Regions from separate parts of the Undibacterium sp. CY21W genome, predicted to be linked through region 2. Evidence: predicted binding sites of a transcription regulator. Region 2 holds the regulator's gene; each other region holds the start of a gene.

Region 1 (5,373 bases), on a different contig from region 2:
CCGGCCTCGGCTGCCCTGACTGGCCCGGTTGCTACGGTCAGGCGAATCCTTTGCAATCACACGCCGATATCCGTGCGGCAGAGGCGGCGATGCCGCATGGCCCGGTGACACTGCAAAAAGCCTGGATAGAAATGATTCACCGTTATCTGGCGATGAGTGTCGGCGTACTGATCATCGCTCAGGTTGTTCTCGCGTGGCGACGACGCCATGCCACAGGCATCTCGCCGTGGCTGGCCAGCTTTTTGTTGGCATTTGTTTGTCTTCAGGGCGCATTCGGTGCTTGGACCGTCACACTCAAACTGCAACCCGTGATCGTGACTACGCATCTGCTACTGGGGATGGGCTTGCTGGCGCTACTATCGGCATCGCTCGAGCAGCATAGTCAGGCGCATGTCATTCAGACGGCGCAGGTATCCGGCTTGCGCTGGCCTGCGACTATTGCCTTAGTCTTACTCTTCATACAAATTGCATTGGGTGGCTGGGTTAGTACCAACTATGCAGCATTGGCTTGCCAAGATTATCCATTGTGTAACGGTGCGGTGGTACCGACAATGGATTTTGAACACGGATTCAGTTTGTGGCGGCAACTGGGGCAGACCGTGAGCGGCGATTATTTACCATTTACGGCCTTGGTTGCCATTCATTGGGTACACCGCAATTTCGCCCTGCTGGTCGCGGTTGTGGTTGCCGTGGTTGCGTGGCGCGCCATGCACTTACCCGGATTCGAACGTCTGGGTCGCCAACTCATGCTGGCGATTGCAGCGCAATTCCTGATCGGGGTTTCGACTGTCTTTTTTTCCTGGCCCTTATTGCTGGCGGTATTGCATAACGGTGGGGCGGCTACCTTAGTGTTATTGCTGACCATGTTAAACTACCGGGTCAGGCAGACGAAACTGATTGCCACACACTGATTGATATGACGACAATAAGCCTGACCTCCAACCGTTTTGCTCAATACTGGGCGCTGACCAAACCGCGCGTGACGCAACTGGCGGTGTTTTGTGCCGTCATCGGCATGTTTCTGGCCACGCCCGATTTACCCGACTGGCGTGTCGTGGTCGCCGCAACCATAGGCATCTGGCTGTTGGCGGGTGCCGCTTTTGCGGTGAATTGCCTGGTCGAGCGCGAGATCGATTCGCGTATGGCGCGTACCGCAAGGCGCGCCACAGCCGCCGGTGAAATCAGTGCATCCCAGACCTTATTGTTTTCAGGCGTGATCGGTGGCGCTGGTATGTGGGTGCTCTACACGCTGGTGAATCCGCTGACGATGTGGCTCACCTTTACCACCTTTGTCGGTTATGCCGTGGTGTACACCATTATTCTGAAGCCAGCGACGCCGCAGAATATTGTGATTGGCGGTTTGTCTGGCGCGATGCCTCCGGCACTCGGCTGGGCCGCGGTAGCAAACGATGTTCCTATGCAAGCGTGGTTGCTGGTGATGATTATTTTTGTCTGGACGCCGCCGCATTTCTGGGCGCTGGCGATGTACCGGCGCGATGACTACGCGCGCTCAGGTCTGCCTATGCTGCCGATTACGCATGGCCCCGAATTTACCCGTTTTCATATCTGGCTATATACCATCGCCTTGTTTGCCACAACGATGCTGCCGTATGCCGTGCAGATGAGCGGCCTGATTTATCTTGTCAGTGCTGTCATTCTCGGGGCGATTTTCCTCTGGTACGCATGGCGGATTTATCGCAATTACAATGATATTCTCGCCCGTAAAACATTCGCTTATTCGATCATTTATCTGTCGCTGCTGTTTGCGGCGCTGCTGGTTGATCATTACATACGACTATGAACTTACTCAAAAAATTATTCGCCTGCATTCTGATCGCAGGGCTGGCGGCTTGCGGCAAACCCGGAGAAAAATTCAATAATACCGACCTCACCGGGCTCGATTATGCGCAGGATTTTGCCCTCACCGATCACAATGGCAAAGCCCGTACGCTGAAGGATTTTCGTGGCAAGCTGGTGGTCATGTTCTTTGGTTACACCCAATGTCCTGATGTCTGCCCGACCACGATGGTGGAAATGGCGAATGTGATGCAGAAAATGGGGCCACAGGCAGATAAGGTGCAGGTCTTGTTCGTCACGATAGACCCAGAACGCGATACGCAGACGTTGATGGCGGCGTATGTGCCGAACTTTGACCCGCGCTTCCTCGGTTTGTATGGCGATGCCGCCGCGACGGCAAAAGTGGCAAAAGACTTCAAAGTGTATTACCAGAAAGTGGACGGAAAAACGCCGACCAGTTACACCATGGATCACACGGCGGGCAGCTATGTCTTTGACACCGAAGGCCGCATCCGTTTATTCCTGCGCCATGGACAAGGTGCGGAACCTATCGTTCACGATTTAAAGCTGTTACTGAAGTAATTTTGCTGAACAGGCTGGCGCGGGCATATAAAACGGCCTGCTGAGCCTTAAATATACTGGGGGGAGTATATTTAAACCCCCATTGTTTTCAAGGAGATCAGGTGCAAAATCACAGATACTCCCCCTTTTTATCGATTTTCAGGGAATAAACAATAAAAAAAGGCACTCCGCAGAGTGCCTTTTTTCATGTGCGGTGTGATCAGGAAAAGCTGACCAGCGCACCTTTCATTTTTTTCAGCGCCGCACTTTCAATCTGACGAATGCGTTCGGCTGAAACACCGTATTCATCTGCCAGTTCGTGCAGCGTCGCACCAGAGCCATCGTCATTTTTCAACCAGCGCGATTCGATAATGTGACGTGAACGCGCATCCAGTTTTGATAACGCCGATTCCAGCCCTTCGCTTTGCAAACGATCGTATTGGCGTGATTCCAGTACCTGCGTAGGCTCTTCTGATTCTGTTTTCAGATAAGCGATCGGTGCGAATTTATCGTCATCATCATCAGTCGGTGCATCCAGCGCGATATCGCGACCAGACAGACGCATTTCCATTTCGATCACTTCTTCGCGTTTCACATCGAGGGTCTTCGCCAGCGCATCAATTTGCTTAGGCGACATGGTTTCCAGACCTTCTTTGTGGCTGCGCAGATTGAAAAACAGTTTGCGTTGCGCTTTGGTCGTCGCAACTTTGACTAAACGCCAGTTTTTCAAAATGTACTCATGCATTTCGGCTTTAATCCAGTGCATCGCGTATGACACCAGACGTACGCCCTGATCAGGGTCAAAGCGTTTAACCGCCTTCATCAGGCCGATATTGCCTTCCTGGATCAGATCGGCGTGTGGCAAGCCATAGCCGAGGTAACCACGGGCAATGGATACAACCAGACGCAGATGCGACATCACCATCTGTTGCGCAGCGGACAGGTCATTATTGTCACGCAGGCGGGTCGCCAGATCGATTTCTTCTTCATGCGTCAGCATAGGCAGGCGATTGACCGCAGAAATATAAGCGTCAATATTGCCCAGCGTACCTGTAAAGCCGAGCGCCAGCGCTGTGCTGTCTGATGCTGGAATAAGTTGTCTTGAAGTCATTGTGTTGTTCCTCTCAATTACTGCAGTCCGAGCAAAAAAATAACTCTGAACAAACGTACTATTTCCTAATATTAGCACTCTCTTGAGAAGAGTGCTAATTCTCGTGAAAATGATGATTTCATCAAGATGAGGTCAGAGGTAAAAGCGGGTATTCCAGACCCTCGCCGAGTATTGTTGCCAGTGGTCGCCACTGGTAACCCAGCAGAAATTTCTGGAATCAGCTTTCTTACTCTGCTTTAACCAGGCGGTTAGAGCAGCGATTTTTGGGAAAGTTGCAAATCATTATGTATCAGTTTGTTCGCGCCAGTTGACGGCGGACGGACAGATAAGCGCCAGCCAACCCCAGTAACATGCTGACACCCAGCAACATCAGGCTGGGTAATATGCCCAGCGGTACCAGCCGGAATTCGGAGGCATACAGTTTGGCAAATTCCGCAATGGCCTGATTCAGTGGCTGCAGAGAGGCAGCAATGGCGGCCAGCGCCAGGCTTCCCGCCAGCAGCCCCAGCAGCGCGCCAGTGTAATAGTAGGGGCGATGAATGAAGCTGTTGGTCGCACCTAATAAACGGGTAACGGAAATCTCAGCCTGATGCGAAATGACTTGCAGACGGGTCGCATTAAACACGACCACAATTACGACTACGCCCAGTGTCGTTGCCAGAAACAGCAAACCTATCTGCAATATCTGCACAAGAGCCGCCAGTCGCTTGACCCAGGCTGAGTCAACCTGAACCACTTCAACATCGGGCAAGGCCTGCAGTTGTTCGACCAGTTTATCGAGTTTTGCTGCATCATTATTCGATAGCGAAAGCACGTAAGCATCCGGCAGGGGATTGCCGCCCAGTGTTGATAGCACTTCTGCCAGACTCGATGCATCCTGCATCGCCGCCAGTGCTTTTTCTTTCGGCGTAAAGCTCAGTTTGCCGCTGATGTTGCTGTCTTTCAGCAGGCGCTTGATAGGTACTGACAATGCAGTTGCATTTTCACGCGCGGTGTCGGTCGTCAGAAAAATACTGATTTCCGGTTCTATCGATAACTGTGAAGAGATAGGGCGGATATTTTCAATCAGCGTGAGTCCGGCAATCGGCAGCGCCAGCGCGATGGCGACCACCAGCACATTGAAGATGAAATTTCCGGTGCCGGCGCGCAAGTGGGTGAATGCGCTTTTCAGTGCAAACAGATGTTCACGAAACCAGATGGTCATAGGGATTTCCTTGAAGGCGTAATAGCAGACGGAAGTCAGGCGGCAGCGCCTGTTGTCCATGAATCCGAGATTTGTCCATTGCTCAGATAGATCACGCGGTCGGCCTGATCCAGGAATTGCTCATCGTGACTGGATATGATGCAAGTGACGCCGGCGCTCTGGAATGCTTTCAATGCGCTCAGCACTTTGTTCGCATTGTCTCTGTCCAGAAAAGCGGTAGGTTCGTCAGCCAGAATAATTTTGGGGCGATTCACGATGGCGCGCGCAATCGCAACACGCTGCTGTTCACCACCGGAAAGCTCCAGCGGCAAGGCATTGGCTTTATCCAGCAATCCGACTTTTTCCAGTGCGACGCAGGCACGTGATTCTGCTTCACCCGAAGTAGCGCCGGTCACAATCAGTGGCAGCATGACGTTGTCGAGAACGCTGCGGTCGGTCAGTAATTTCTGATCCTGCAAAATTAATCCGAGCTTGCGGCGCAAATACGGCAGGCTGCCGGTTTTGAGTTTGCTGACATCCTGACCATTAACGATGACATGGCCGCTGGTCGGCTTTTCTATGCCTGCGATCATTTTTAATAAAGTCGATTTTCCGGCACCAGAGGGGCCCGCCAGAAAAATGAGTTCTCCATCCTGGATGGTCAGAGAGATATCGCGCAAAGCGTAGGCATCACGCGAATATTGTTTAGTGACGTTATCGA
Region 2 (5,373 bases):
CTCGCCCATTTTGAGCGCGGTACCTGAAGGCGCATCAACTTTATGTCTGTGATGTGCTTCAACGATTTCGATGTCATAGCCTTCGGCGAAACTCTTGGCTGCCATTTCCAGTAACTTGAGCGTGACATTAACGCCAACGCTCATGTTCGGCGCAAAGACAATCGCGGTTTGTTTGCCCGCTGCTGCAATGGCTGCCTTACCGGCATCGTCAAAACCTGTCGTGCCGATAATCATTTTGATGCCATGCGCGGCACAGTAGTCGAGATGCTTCAACGTCCCTTCAGGACGTGTGAAGTCAATCAGAAATTCTGCGTTGGCCAATGCCTTAGCCAGATCAGACTCAATCAACACACCGGCAGGTTTGCCCAGAAATACGCCAGCGTCGGTACCTATTGCCGGGGAACCGGCAACATCCAACGCACCGGCCAGCACCATGTCGTCTGCGTTGCTGATAGCTTCAATCAGCATTTTCCCCATGCGGCCGGAAGCGCCCGCCACCGCTACTTTTAATGCAGTCATACCAGCTTTCTTTATTTTTTATCTTTTTTCTTCGGCGTGCCGTCGAGATCATTCAGCGACTCAACTTTATCTAAGCCCAGCGCCGACTCGGTAATCCTTGCCAGATATTCTTTTTCCGTTGGCAGACTACCGCCTTCAAATTTAGAAACCGTATTGTTTTTAAAATGAATGGTGACCTGACTGACTACCTGTTCGCCATTCGGCTTAGTCAGGCGGAAAGGATAATCCCAGCGGTCTTCGTGGAACATATCGGTCAACAAAGCGGTACCGAGCACAAAACGGACTTGCTCACGCGTCATCCCTTCTTTGATCTGCGCCATCATTTCCTGAGAAACGAAGTTACCTTGCTGAACGGTAATACGATATGGGGAAATATAGCCCAGGAATTTACTCACCCCTGTCGGTGCGTATATTTGCGTACCGGCCGTTGCTGACACAGCTTTGTCCGCCACTGGCGGTTTCGATGCGCAAGCTGATACGCCCAGTAATAATGTCATGCCTGCAAGCCGGATGGCTTTACCTTGAACAGATTTTGAAAACAACAATCGCATAGGTACCCTCAGTAATTGAGCAACATGCCCTAAAACCCGATATCATAAAGCAGATAGCCCTCTTTTGACCGAAAACATGACAAACAGCACTCCAAATCTGAAAGCCAGCGGACTTAAAGCAACCTTGCCACGCCTGAAAATCCTCGAAATTTTCCAAAGTAGTAAGGTTCGCCATCTGACTGCAGAAGACGTCTATAAAATACTTTTGAATGAAAATATGGATGTCGGTCTGGCAACTGTCTACCGCGTTCTGACACAATTTGAACAGGCAGGCCTGCTGCACAGGAATCATTTTGAAACTGGCAAAGCTATTTTTGAATTAAACGAAGGCTCACACCATGATCATCTGGTCTGCCTCGATTGCGGTCGTGTTGAAGAGTTTTTTGATGCGGAAATTGAACAGCGCCAGCATACCATCGCTCTGGAGCGCGGCTTTAAAATCGCAGAACATTCACTCGCCATCTACGGTAGTTGCACGAAAGAGAACTGCGAGCACAAAAATTAAGTATCAACGTGCTCATACCAATGAGCATTGAAGCGCTTGTAACCGGATGCGTGAGTGTGTTGGGTTATTTTTTTATTTTTGCAGCGACACCAGCAACGGTATCGATAATTTTCTGCGCATTAAATGGCTTCAGAATAATGCCATGTATGCCTGATTTCACCGCTTCCGACAAAATGTCCTTATCGTGACTCGCTGTCACCAGCAATATTCTGGTATCAGGCAACATATCTTTAAGTTTTGGCAGCACGTCAAGACCACTGACTTTGGGCATCACCACATCCAGCATAATCACGTCCGGCCGTAGTTTGAGCGCCATATCCAGCCCGGTTCCACCGTCTGTCGCCTCACCTGCAACCGTGTATCCCTCGTTGCGCAACACGACACGTAACACTTCGCGGGTAATATCGTTGTCGTCGATGAGTAATATGGAAATATTTTTATTTAACATCGCATGTCTCTTTTACTGACTCAAGGCGTTAGAAAGTAATTTCGCCGTAATATCGACTATCGGTATCACTCTTTCATACGCCATCCGCGTCGGACCGATCACACCCAGGGTGCCGACAATCTTACCGTTAACCTCATACGGCGCAGTGACAACGCTCATCTCATCCATCGGCAACAACTGCGATTCCCCACCGATAAAAATCTGCACCCCCGTCGCTTTACACGATACATCCAGCAATTGCATCAGACTGCTCTTTTGCTCGAACATGTCGAACAGCTTACGCAGTGATGTCATATTGGACGATAAATCCTGCACATTCAGCAAATTGGTTTTTCCTGAAATAACCATTTCATCACTTTGCTCAGACAAGGCATCACTGCCCGCTTCGACAGCGGCTTGCATCAGACTAGTCATATCTGTTTGCAACTGCCGTAATTCGCTATTAATACCGAGGCGTGCATCTTCAAAAGCATGTCCGCTGAAATTCTGATTCAGATAATTAGCTGCCTGTGACAACTGCGCCGGGCTGTAATCAATATCCGTCAGGAGCAAGCGGTTATGCACTTCTCCGGTCGGCGCCACAACTACCAGCAAAATGCGTTTTTCCGACAGCCGCAAAAATTCGACCTGCTGAAAAATGGATTCGGTTTTCGGCGTCATAACAACACCGGCAAATTGCGACAACGAGGATAATATCTGTGCGGCATTCGCAATGATTTTTTGCGGGGGTTGAGATAACAAACCCGATTGCAGCCGGGATTCCAGCCCCAGTTCACTGATTTCCTGCACCGTCAGTAATTTATCAACAAATACGCGATAACCTTTGGGAGTGGGAACGCGGCCAGCCGACGTATGCGGGCTGGCAACCAAGCCCATCTCCTCCAGATCAGCCATCACATTACGGATAGTCGCCGGCGACAGATCAAGGCCGGAAATTTTTGAGAGAGCACGCGAACCTACAGGCTGACCATCGGCAATGTAGCGTTCTACGAGGGCTTTTAAAAGAGTTTGAGCGCGAGTGTCTAGTAGCATCTGTTCATTTTATGCGACTGAAGCAAACATGAACATAGAAAACTTCATAACCATTTTGTCAAATCATGTAAATTTTTAAATTCCGCATCAGGCTGAATATGTTGATGGCGGTCATCCTTGATCTCCAGACTATGCCGGTTCATCCATGCACCACGCAATCCTGCCTGTTGCGCGCCTTGCACGTCGAGCAATAAATCATCGCCGACATATAAGGCTTCGTGCGGTTTTACGCCCAGTGCTTCACAGGCGGCGAGAAATATGCGCGGATCAGGTTTTGCGCAACCAAACTCACGTGCCGCAATCGATGTACGGAAATGTGAAGCAAGGCCAATTTCACACAGATCAGCAAAGCCATTTGAGACCGAACCCAACAGAACCCGCTGCGACAATACCTTTAGCGCTGGAACGACATCATCATACAAACTCACCTGATTGCGGGCATCGGCAAATACCGCCATGGCCTGATCGGCCTTCGCGACAGGCACATCATGTTCTGCGAATATCTGGCTAAGCAAGGTATGTCGCAAGACCCACAGGTCGTATTGAAAACGGGGATCGGTTGGTACCAGCTTATTGCGACGTTGCCGCATTGATTCGACGGAATAATTCGCTGCCACTGCTGGCACATGTTCCTGCATCCACTGATACAAGCTCGCTTCCGCATGTTGAATCACCGGCGCAACCGGCCACAAGGTATCGTCTAAATCCAGCAATACAGCTTTAATTGTCATAAATAGCAGTCAGTTGATTCATTTCTACGCTAATTATGGTCTAATCTGACGAATCACGTCACCACTCTTTTTTTATGACTGTCCCTTCAAAAACGATTGCACTTGTTGGTAAATTTAATGCTCCCGGTATAGCAGAATCAATGAGTGAACTCGCCAGCTTTCTTGACCGCGCAGGCAATACGGTTGTGATCGAAGCTGAAACGGCGCAATACATAGAATTACCGGGGTTTCAGGCCATGTCAGTCGCGGACATAGGAAAACATGCAAATGCCGCGATTGTGGTCGGCGGCGACGGTACGATGCTCGGTATCGCCCGGCAACTGGCGCAATACCATATCCCACTGATAGGCATTAATCAGGGGCGGCTCGGTTTCATTACAGATATCCCGCTCGATCGTATGATTCCGGTGATTGCTGAGATGCTGGAAGGCAAATACGTCTCTGAACGGCGCAGCCTGCTGCAGGCTATCGTTGTCCGTGAAGGACATCAGATCTTCAGCGGTCTCGCCTTTAACGACATTGTAGTGTCACGTGGGACCGGTTCCGGCATGGTCGAGCTCAGTGTCGAAGTCGATTCGCATTTCATGTATAACCAGCGCTCGGATGGGTTGATTGTCTCCACCCCGACTGGCTCCACTGCGTATTCTCTCTCAGCAGGCGGGCCGCTGCTGCACCCCAGCCTGAGCGGCATCGTCATGGTGCCAATCGCACCGCATGCTTTATCGAATCGCCCTATCGTCCTGCCGGAAAGCAGTGAAATCGTGATCGAAATCGTTGCCGGACGCGACATCAGCGTCAACTTTGACATGCAAACCTTTGCCAGCCTGTTGCGTCAGGATCGCATCGTCGTCAAACGTTCCAACCACACGGTGACTTTCCTGCATCCTCAGGACTGGAATTATTACCATACGCTGCGGGAAAAACTGCACTGGAACGAATACCCTACCGTGGAAGGCGCGCTGAATTAATGGCAAACGGCTCTCCGCTGAATTGGGGGATGCGAGACACTGCTTATAGGGTTACTTATTGCTAAAATAGCTTTGCTAATCCAGTCTGAATTTTTTCCTTTTTTCATTTCGTTTTTTTATTTCGTTTTTTTATTTTTAACTACTCCTGCTCCTATGCTGCGCACGCTTGCCATTCGTGATTTTGTCATTGTTGATGTTCTTGAACTGGAATTTTCATCCGGCTTCAGTGTCCTGACGGGTGAAACCGGCGCAGGTAAGTCGATACTGATCGATGCACTGACACTGGCACTCGGTGGACGTGGGGATGCGAGCATGGTGCGCGAATCTGCCGCGAAAGCAGATATCTCTGCCGAATTTTCGGTCTCGGATAATGTCCAGCAATGGCTGCTGGAAAATGAATTCAGCGATCCTGAGCAACAGTTGATTCTGCGCCGCACGATCGATAATGCTGGACGCTCGAAGGCCTGGATCAACGGCATCACAGCCACCGCGACGCAATTACGCGAACTGGGTGATCTGCTGGTCGATATCCACGGGCAACACGCGCATCAGTCTTTACTCAAAGCAGAAGCACAACGCTCACTGCTGGATATGCAAGGCGGCTTACAAGAGAACGCCG
Region 3 (5,373 bases), 340 kb from region 2:
ATAAAACACTTCCGCGGCTCAAAGCGGAGTAGTCCGAGCAACATCGACGTTATGCAGGCAAACGACGTGCCAGAAAATGATCGATGGCGGACTATCGACGGTAAGATATTTCCTCCGCTGACATCAATGAATTTTCACTGGTGACGAACAGATCAATGGTATGTTTTCCGCAGCGATGGGTCTGGAAATGTAATACCCCTGCAAATAGTGGCATCCCATTTTCTGCAGCATACTGATTTGCTGTTCTGTCTCGACCCCTTCGGCAACCAGTTCCAGATCCAGATTGTGTCCCATCGCAATAATGGTGGAAACCAGGCTTTGATGTCGCGCACTGCTTTCCAGCGCCATCACAAATGACCGATCGATTTTCAGCGTATTCAAATGAAACTGTGTCAGATAACTCAGCGACGAATATCCGGTGCCAAAGTCATCCAACGACAATCGCACCCCCATCGCGCGGAGATGATTTAAGGTCGTTCTCACATGAGCGCCATCGTCGATCAGCACACGCTCGGTCAGTTCCAGTTCAAGCTGCGCCGGATTTAACTGATGTATTTGCAGCGCGCGCTCCACATAGGTAATGAATCGTGTGTCGAGCAACTGACTCGCTGATACATTGACACACATGGTCAGATGCACGCCACTGCCCTGCCATTCCGCCAGCTGCCGACATGCCTGATTGAGTACCCAGGTGCCGATTTCGACTATGATGCCGCTTTCCTCTGCAATCGGAATGAAATGATCCGGCGAAACATTATTAAGTGTGCGGCTGTTCCAACGGAGTAAAGCTTCTACCTTATCAATTCTGCCCGTTTTCGCATTCGCGACCGGTTGATATAAAAGATAGAGTTCATCGGAAGAAATAGCGCTGCGCAACGCGGTATCGATGACCGCCTCCCGCGCATGAGAAATCATGCTGGAAGAAAAAAAGCGCAGTTGATTCCGCCCCGCTTTTTTTCCGTCATACATCGCGATATAGGCATGCTGAATAACGGAGTCGGTATCGGTACCATGTTCAGGAATACATGTAACGCCAATACTTGCCGAGAACTGTATATTTTGCTGCAACAAAGGTATTCCGCTGGTCAGTATCTGAAACAGATCGCCGCCGCAGAGGGCTGCTGTTTGTGCTGCGGAACCGGGCTCCAGACCATACATCGCAATTGCAAACTCGTCGCCGCCGAAACGGGCGGCCAGGCTGTTATCTGGTAACGCGCGCTGTAATCGCCCCCCGATTTCCCGCAGCAACTGTTCACCGGCGAGGTGCCCGAAGGAATCATTGATTCGTTTAAACCTGTCGATGTCCACCAGTAACACGACGCACTCTTGCCCCTTTTCCTGCGATTGAGCGATCACCCGCGCCAGCTCCTGGGAAAAGCCATGACGATTGAAGAGCCCAGTCAGATCATCGTAGTGCGCAGCCTTGTGCAGTATCGCCTCTTTTTGTTTACGCTCGCTGATATCCATCATCTGCACCATGCAGTAAGGACGCCCACGTTCATAATAGGGCGAGGAAATCAGCTCTAAGGGCACCTGTCCTTTGTCTGGCAGCAGAACGACAATATTCTCGACCAAAGGATAATTGCCGGCCGCAGCGGCGAATCGTTTGAAATAGCTCTTGACCGCATGAGCATCCAGCCCGTTCACGTGGTTCACCACGGGCGAGCCGGCCATGCCTTTCGTTGAGGAATATCCAAGCAAACGCGCGCCGCGTTCGTTAATGACATGAATGATGCCATCCATGTTCAGAATCAACAGGCCATTACTCAGACAATCAATGGTACTGGCGTAACGTTCACGTATTTTTTCGAGTACCGCATAAATCAGACAAAGGGTTGACGATGTTTTGACGATTAATCCAAACATGAACCAGACGTCCAAACGGTCGGGGATCAGGTTCAGCACCGTGAGTAAATTGTAGCCACCGCGAATGATTAAAATCATCCCCAAAAGACGAAAGTGACGCTGCATGCACAATACACGGATGCCGGACCACAAAATCACGGTGCCAAGCAACATCTTCGTTGTTGCCTCTCTCATGGCTGGCACGTTGAAAAAAAACAGCGTGAGAAGAAGACAAAAAAGTGCAGATGCAGCCGCGATAGGCATGACATGCTTACGGCGCAGATTGCCGATGAAATATTCGGTGCCTGCCCAGAATCCGCTGATACTGATGGTCAGCAAACCGGCAGAAAGCAAAGGATTCAGCTGTTGCGGCAATTGCTGAAATGCCAGCCCACTGCCACAGGTAATGCCAGCCTGACCTGCGGCCCAGAACAGCGCATGCCAGTCATCGCGCTCATGTAGCCACGGCAGAATCATGGTGATGATCAGAATGACATCGACCACCAGTGAAAAAATAATAAATGTCTGAGTATCCACGTCTCTCTGTGCATTTCATTGTAGTAAGCAGCAATTGATAGAACGTAAAACCGGTCTTGTTACCACAAGAAATATCCGAACTGTGTTTGATCAGAAAATGAGCTTTCTGAATTTTCCCGGCGCATGTTCGTGCATTGAAGGCTCTTGCCCTCATATTGTCAGAAGTCAACCGGAAAATGAAGCTGGCGAGCGGAAAAGCCTGATATTAAAAACTGCCTTAGTTTCAAAGCGTGCGTATTTCAAAGCGTTCGTATACTAGACAATTAATTTCCATGCAGCAACATTTCACGATTCGCATTACTCATGTTGACGTCGCCTTTGACGCATTTTCATGCACATGCCTATCCACATTCCAGACGCTGGTTGCAGCCAAAACTACGGCATACACCGATAGCACCAGCCCATCATACACTGACAGATCACGCCGCGCCCTCTAAGGCAGTTTTTATCGTTCGCGAACGCAACAACACCCGAAGCCATCACATCGGCCGCGACACAGCAAGCCTGCATCGGCAAACGGCATGGTAAAGAAAAAGCGAAAATCCGCATACTCCCCCCTGTTTTTGGCAAAACACCCCAAATCTCATCAGAAACATTGGGCTTGTATACATACTCCGGGGAGTATATTTTCCGGGTTTTGAGGGCATCGAACACGCCTGAGACTGCCGACACCGCCGGGCACAAAAATACATCGCGCCCATCTGCTTAAAGTGGTCAGTACGTGAAGAACGGAAAATTAAGATATGCAGCAAGTTTGCCGCGAGAATGCGCCTGCCCTAATCGCCTATCAGACAGTTTGCGAGAACTTGCCGGGCTTGTTATGTGGACGTTGAAAATGATAACCAGCCAAAAGCGTCGCTAAGCCTCTGATTTTTAAAATAAAACTGCTTTTTCAACATTCTTCCTTGAAAAAACCTGACCTCGTCCATACAATTAGCACTCCACACAAGAGAGTGCTAACAATGTTAAAATCGACTGGTTTCAGCATTGCAGGCAACTTAGCCGCTGTTAGCGTGGTGGCTCTTGTGCAGCACATGTATGTGTGAAGTAAAGGGCTTGAAAGTGGCGAACACTGACACCATCTACGGCGCACATTTTTGTTTGTTTGCTGATGGGACTTATGCAAATCAGGTGATGCTTCAATGTCATTCTGTCTGAATTTGTGATAAGCCCCGTTTTACTTCGGTAGTTTTACTTTTGTAATTATTTTAGGAGTTAATATGAATCTTCGTCCCCTGCACGATCGCATTATCGTCAAACGTCTGGATCAAGAAACAAAAACTGCATCCGGTATCGTTCTGCCAGACGCAGCAGCTGAAAAACCAGATCAAGGTGAAGTATTGGCCGTTGGCGCTGGCAAGCAGTTGGATAACGGTTCGATCCGCGCACTGGAAGTGAAAGTCGGCGACCGCGTTTTGTTCGGCAAATACTCTGGCCAGGCTGTCAAAGTTGACGGCAACGAAGTGCTGGTCATGCGTGAAGAAGATATCTTCGCGATCGTACAGAAGTAATTCTTTCCCTGTAGCACTATAGAAATCCACAAGATTCTGGAGAAAATAACATGGCAGCTAAACAAGTAATTTTTGGCGATGACGCACGTGCGAAAATCGTTAATGGCGTAAATATTCTGGCAAATGCAGTAAAAGTCACTCTGGGCCCTAAAGGCCGTAACGTTGTTCTGGAACGCTCTTTCGGCGCGCCTACAGTAACTAAAGACGGCGTTTCTGTTGCTAAAGAAATCGAACTGAAAGACAAGCTGGAAAACATGGGCGCGCAGCTCGTGAAAGAAGTAGCTTCACGCACTTCCGACAACGCTGGTGACGGCACAACGACAGCGACAGTGTTGGCACAAGCCATCGTTCGCGAAGGTTTCAAATACGTTGCAGCGGGTTTCAACCCAACAGACCTGAAACGCGGTATCGACAAAGCAGTAACCGCTTTGGTTGCTGAAGTCAAAACACTGTCCCGCCCAACGACAACGAATAAAGAAATCGCTCAGGTTGGTTCTATCTCTGCTAACTCTGACGCTGACATCGGCGACATCATTGCAAACGCAATGGACAAAGTGGGCAAAGAAGGCGTGATCACTGTTGAAGATGGCAAATCCCTCAACAACGAACTCGACATCGTTGAAGGTATGCAGTTTGACCGTGGCTACCTGTCACCATACTTCATCAATAACCCAGAAAAACAATCCGTTATTCTGGAAAACCCATTCATCCTGTTGTTCGACAAAAAAATCTCGAACATCCGTGATCTGCTCCCAGTATTGGAACAAGTGGCTAAATCTGGCCGCCCATTGTTGATCATCGCTGAAGATGTTGATGGTGAAGCACTGGCAACTCTGGTGGTTAACAACATCCGTGGCATCCTGAAAACTGCTGCTGTAAAAGCGCCGGGCTTTGGTGATCGTCGTAAAGCGATGTTGGAAGATATCGCTATCCTGACTGGTGGTAACGTGATCGCTGAAGAAGTCGGTCTGACACTGGAAAAAGCAACTCTGACAGATCTGGGTCAGGCGAAACGTGTAGAAATCGGTAAAGAAAACACGACAGTGATTGACGGCGCTGGTCAGGCTATCGCTATCGAAGCACGCGTAAAACAAATCCGCGCGCAAATCGAAGAAGCAACTTCTGACTACGACCGTGAAAAACTGCAAGAACGCGTTGCCAAACTGGCAGGCGGCGTTGCTGTGATCAAAGTCGGTGCTGCAACTGAAGTTGAAATGAAAGAGAAAAAAGCCCGCGTTGAAGATGCTCTGCACGCAACTCGTGCTGCAGTAGAAGAAGGCGTCGTTCCTGGCGGTGGCGTTGCTCTGTTGCGCGCTCGTGCAGCAGCTGGCGTGATCAAAGGCGACAATGCAGATCAAGAAGCTGGTATCAAGCTGGTGTTGAAAGCAATCGAAGCACCATTGCGTGAAATCGTTGCAAATGCCGGTGGCGAACCATCTGTTGTGGTCAACGCGATCATCAACGGCTCTGGCAACTACGG

Evidence for each region. Region 2 encodes HrcA, which represses chaperone genes, less so after heat shock. Its sites were predicted from a motif close to TTAGCACTCNNNNNNNNNGAGTGCTAA; they were not measured.
Region 1: the regulator HrcA is predicted to act here: its motif matches at 3,541-3,567, upstream of rpoH (RNA polymerase sigma factor RpoH).
Region 3: the regulator HrcA is predicted to act here: its motif matches at 3,316-3,342, upstream of groES (co-chaperone GroES).

The regions. Positions count from the first base shown of each region.
Region 1 is NZ_JACOGE010000004.1:283,997-289,369, forward strand. It holds gene H8K29_RS11630 (heme A synthase) at 1-911, shown strand, start outside; gene cyoE (heme o synthase) at 917-1,801, shown strand; gene H8K29_RS11640 (SCO family protein) at 1,798-2,379, shown strand; gene rpoH (RNA polymerase sigma factor RpoH) at 2,579-3,469, opposite strand; gene H8K29_RS11650 (ABC transporter permease) at 3,759-4,673, opposite strand; gene H8K29_RS11655 (cell division ATP-binding protein FtsE) at 4,709-5,373, opposite strand, start outside.
Region 2 is NZ_JACOGE010000002.1:608,007-613,379, forward strand. It holds gene dapB (4-hydroxy-tetrahydrodipicolinate reductase) at 1-519, opposite strand, end outside; gene H8K29_RS07370 (outer membrane protein assembly factor BamE) at 531-1,016, opposite strand; gene fur (ferric iron uptake transcriptional regulator) at 1,147-1,575, shown strand; gene H8K29_RS07380 (response regulator) at 1,640-2,023, opposite strand; gene hrcA (heat-inducible transcriptional repressor HrcA) at 2,036-3,055, opposite strand; gene H8K29_RS07390 (HAD family hydrolase) at 3,100-3,786, opposite strand; gene H8K29_RS07395 (NAD kinase) at 3,861-4,754, shown strand; gene recN (DNA repair protein RecN) at 4,908-5,373, shown strand, end outside.
Region 3 is NZ_JACOGE010000002.1:271,299-276,671, forward strand. It holds gene H8K29_RS05840 (putative bifunctional diguanylate cyclase/phosphodiesterase) at 124-2,382, opposite strand; gene groES (co-chaperone GroES) at 3,603-3,893, shown strand; gene groL (chaperonin GroEL) at 3,944-5,373, shown strand, end outside.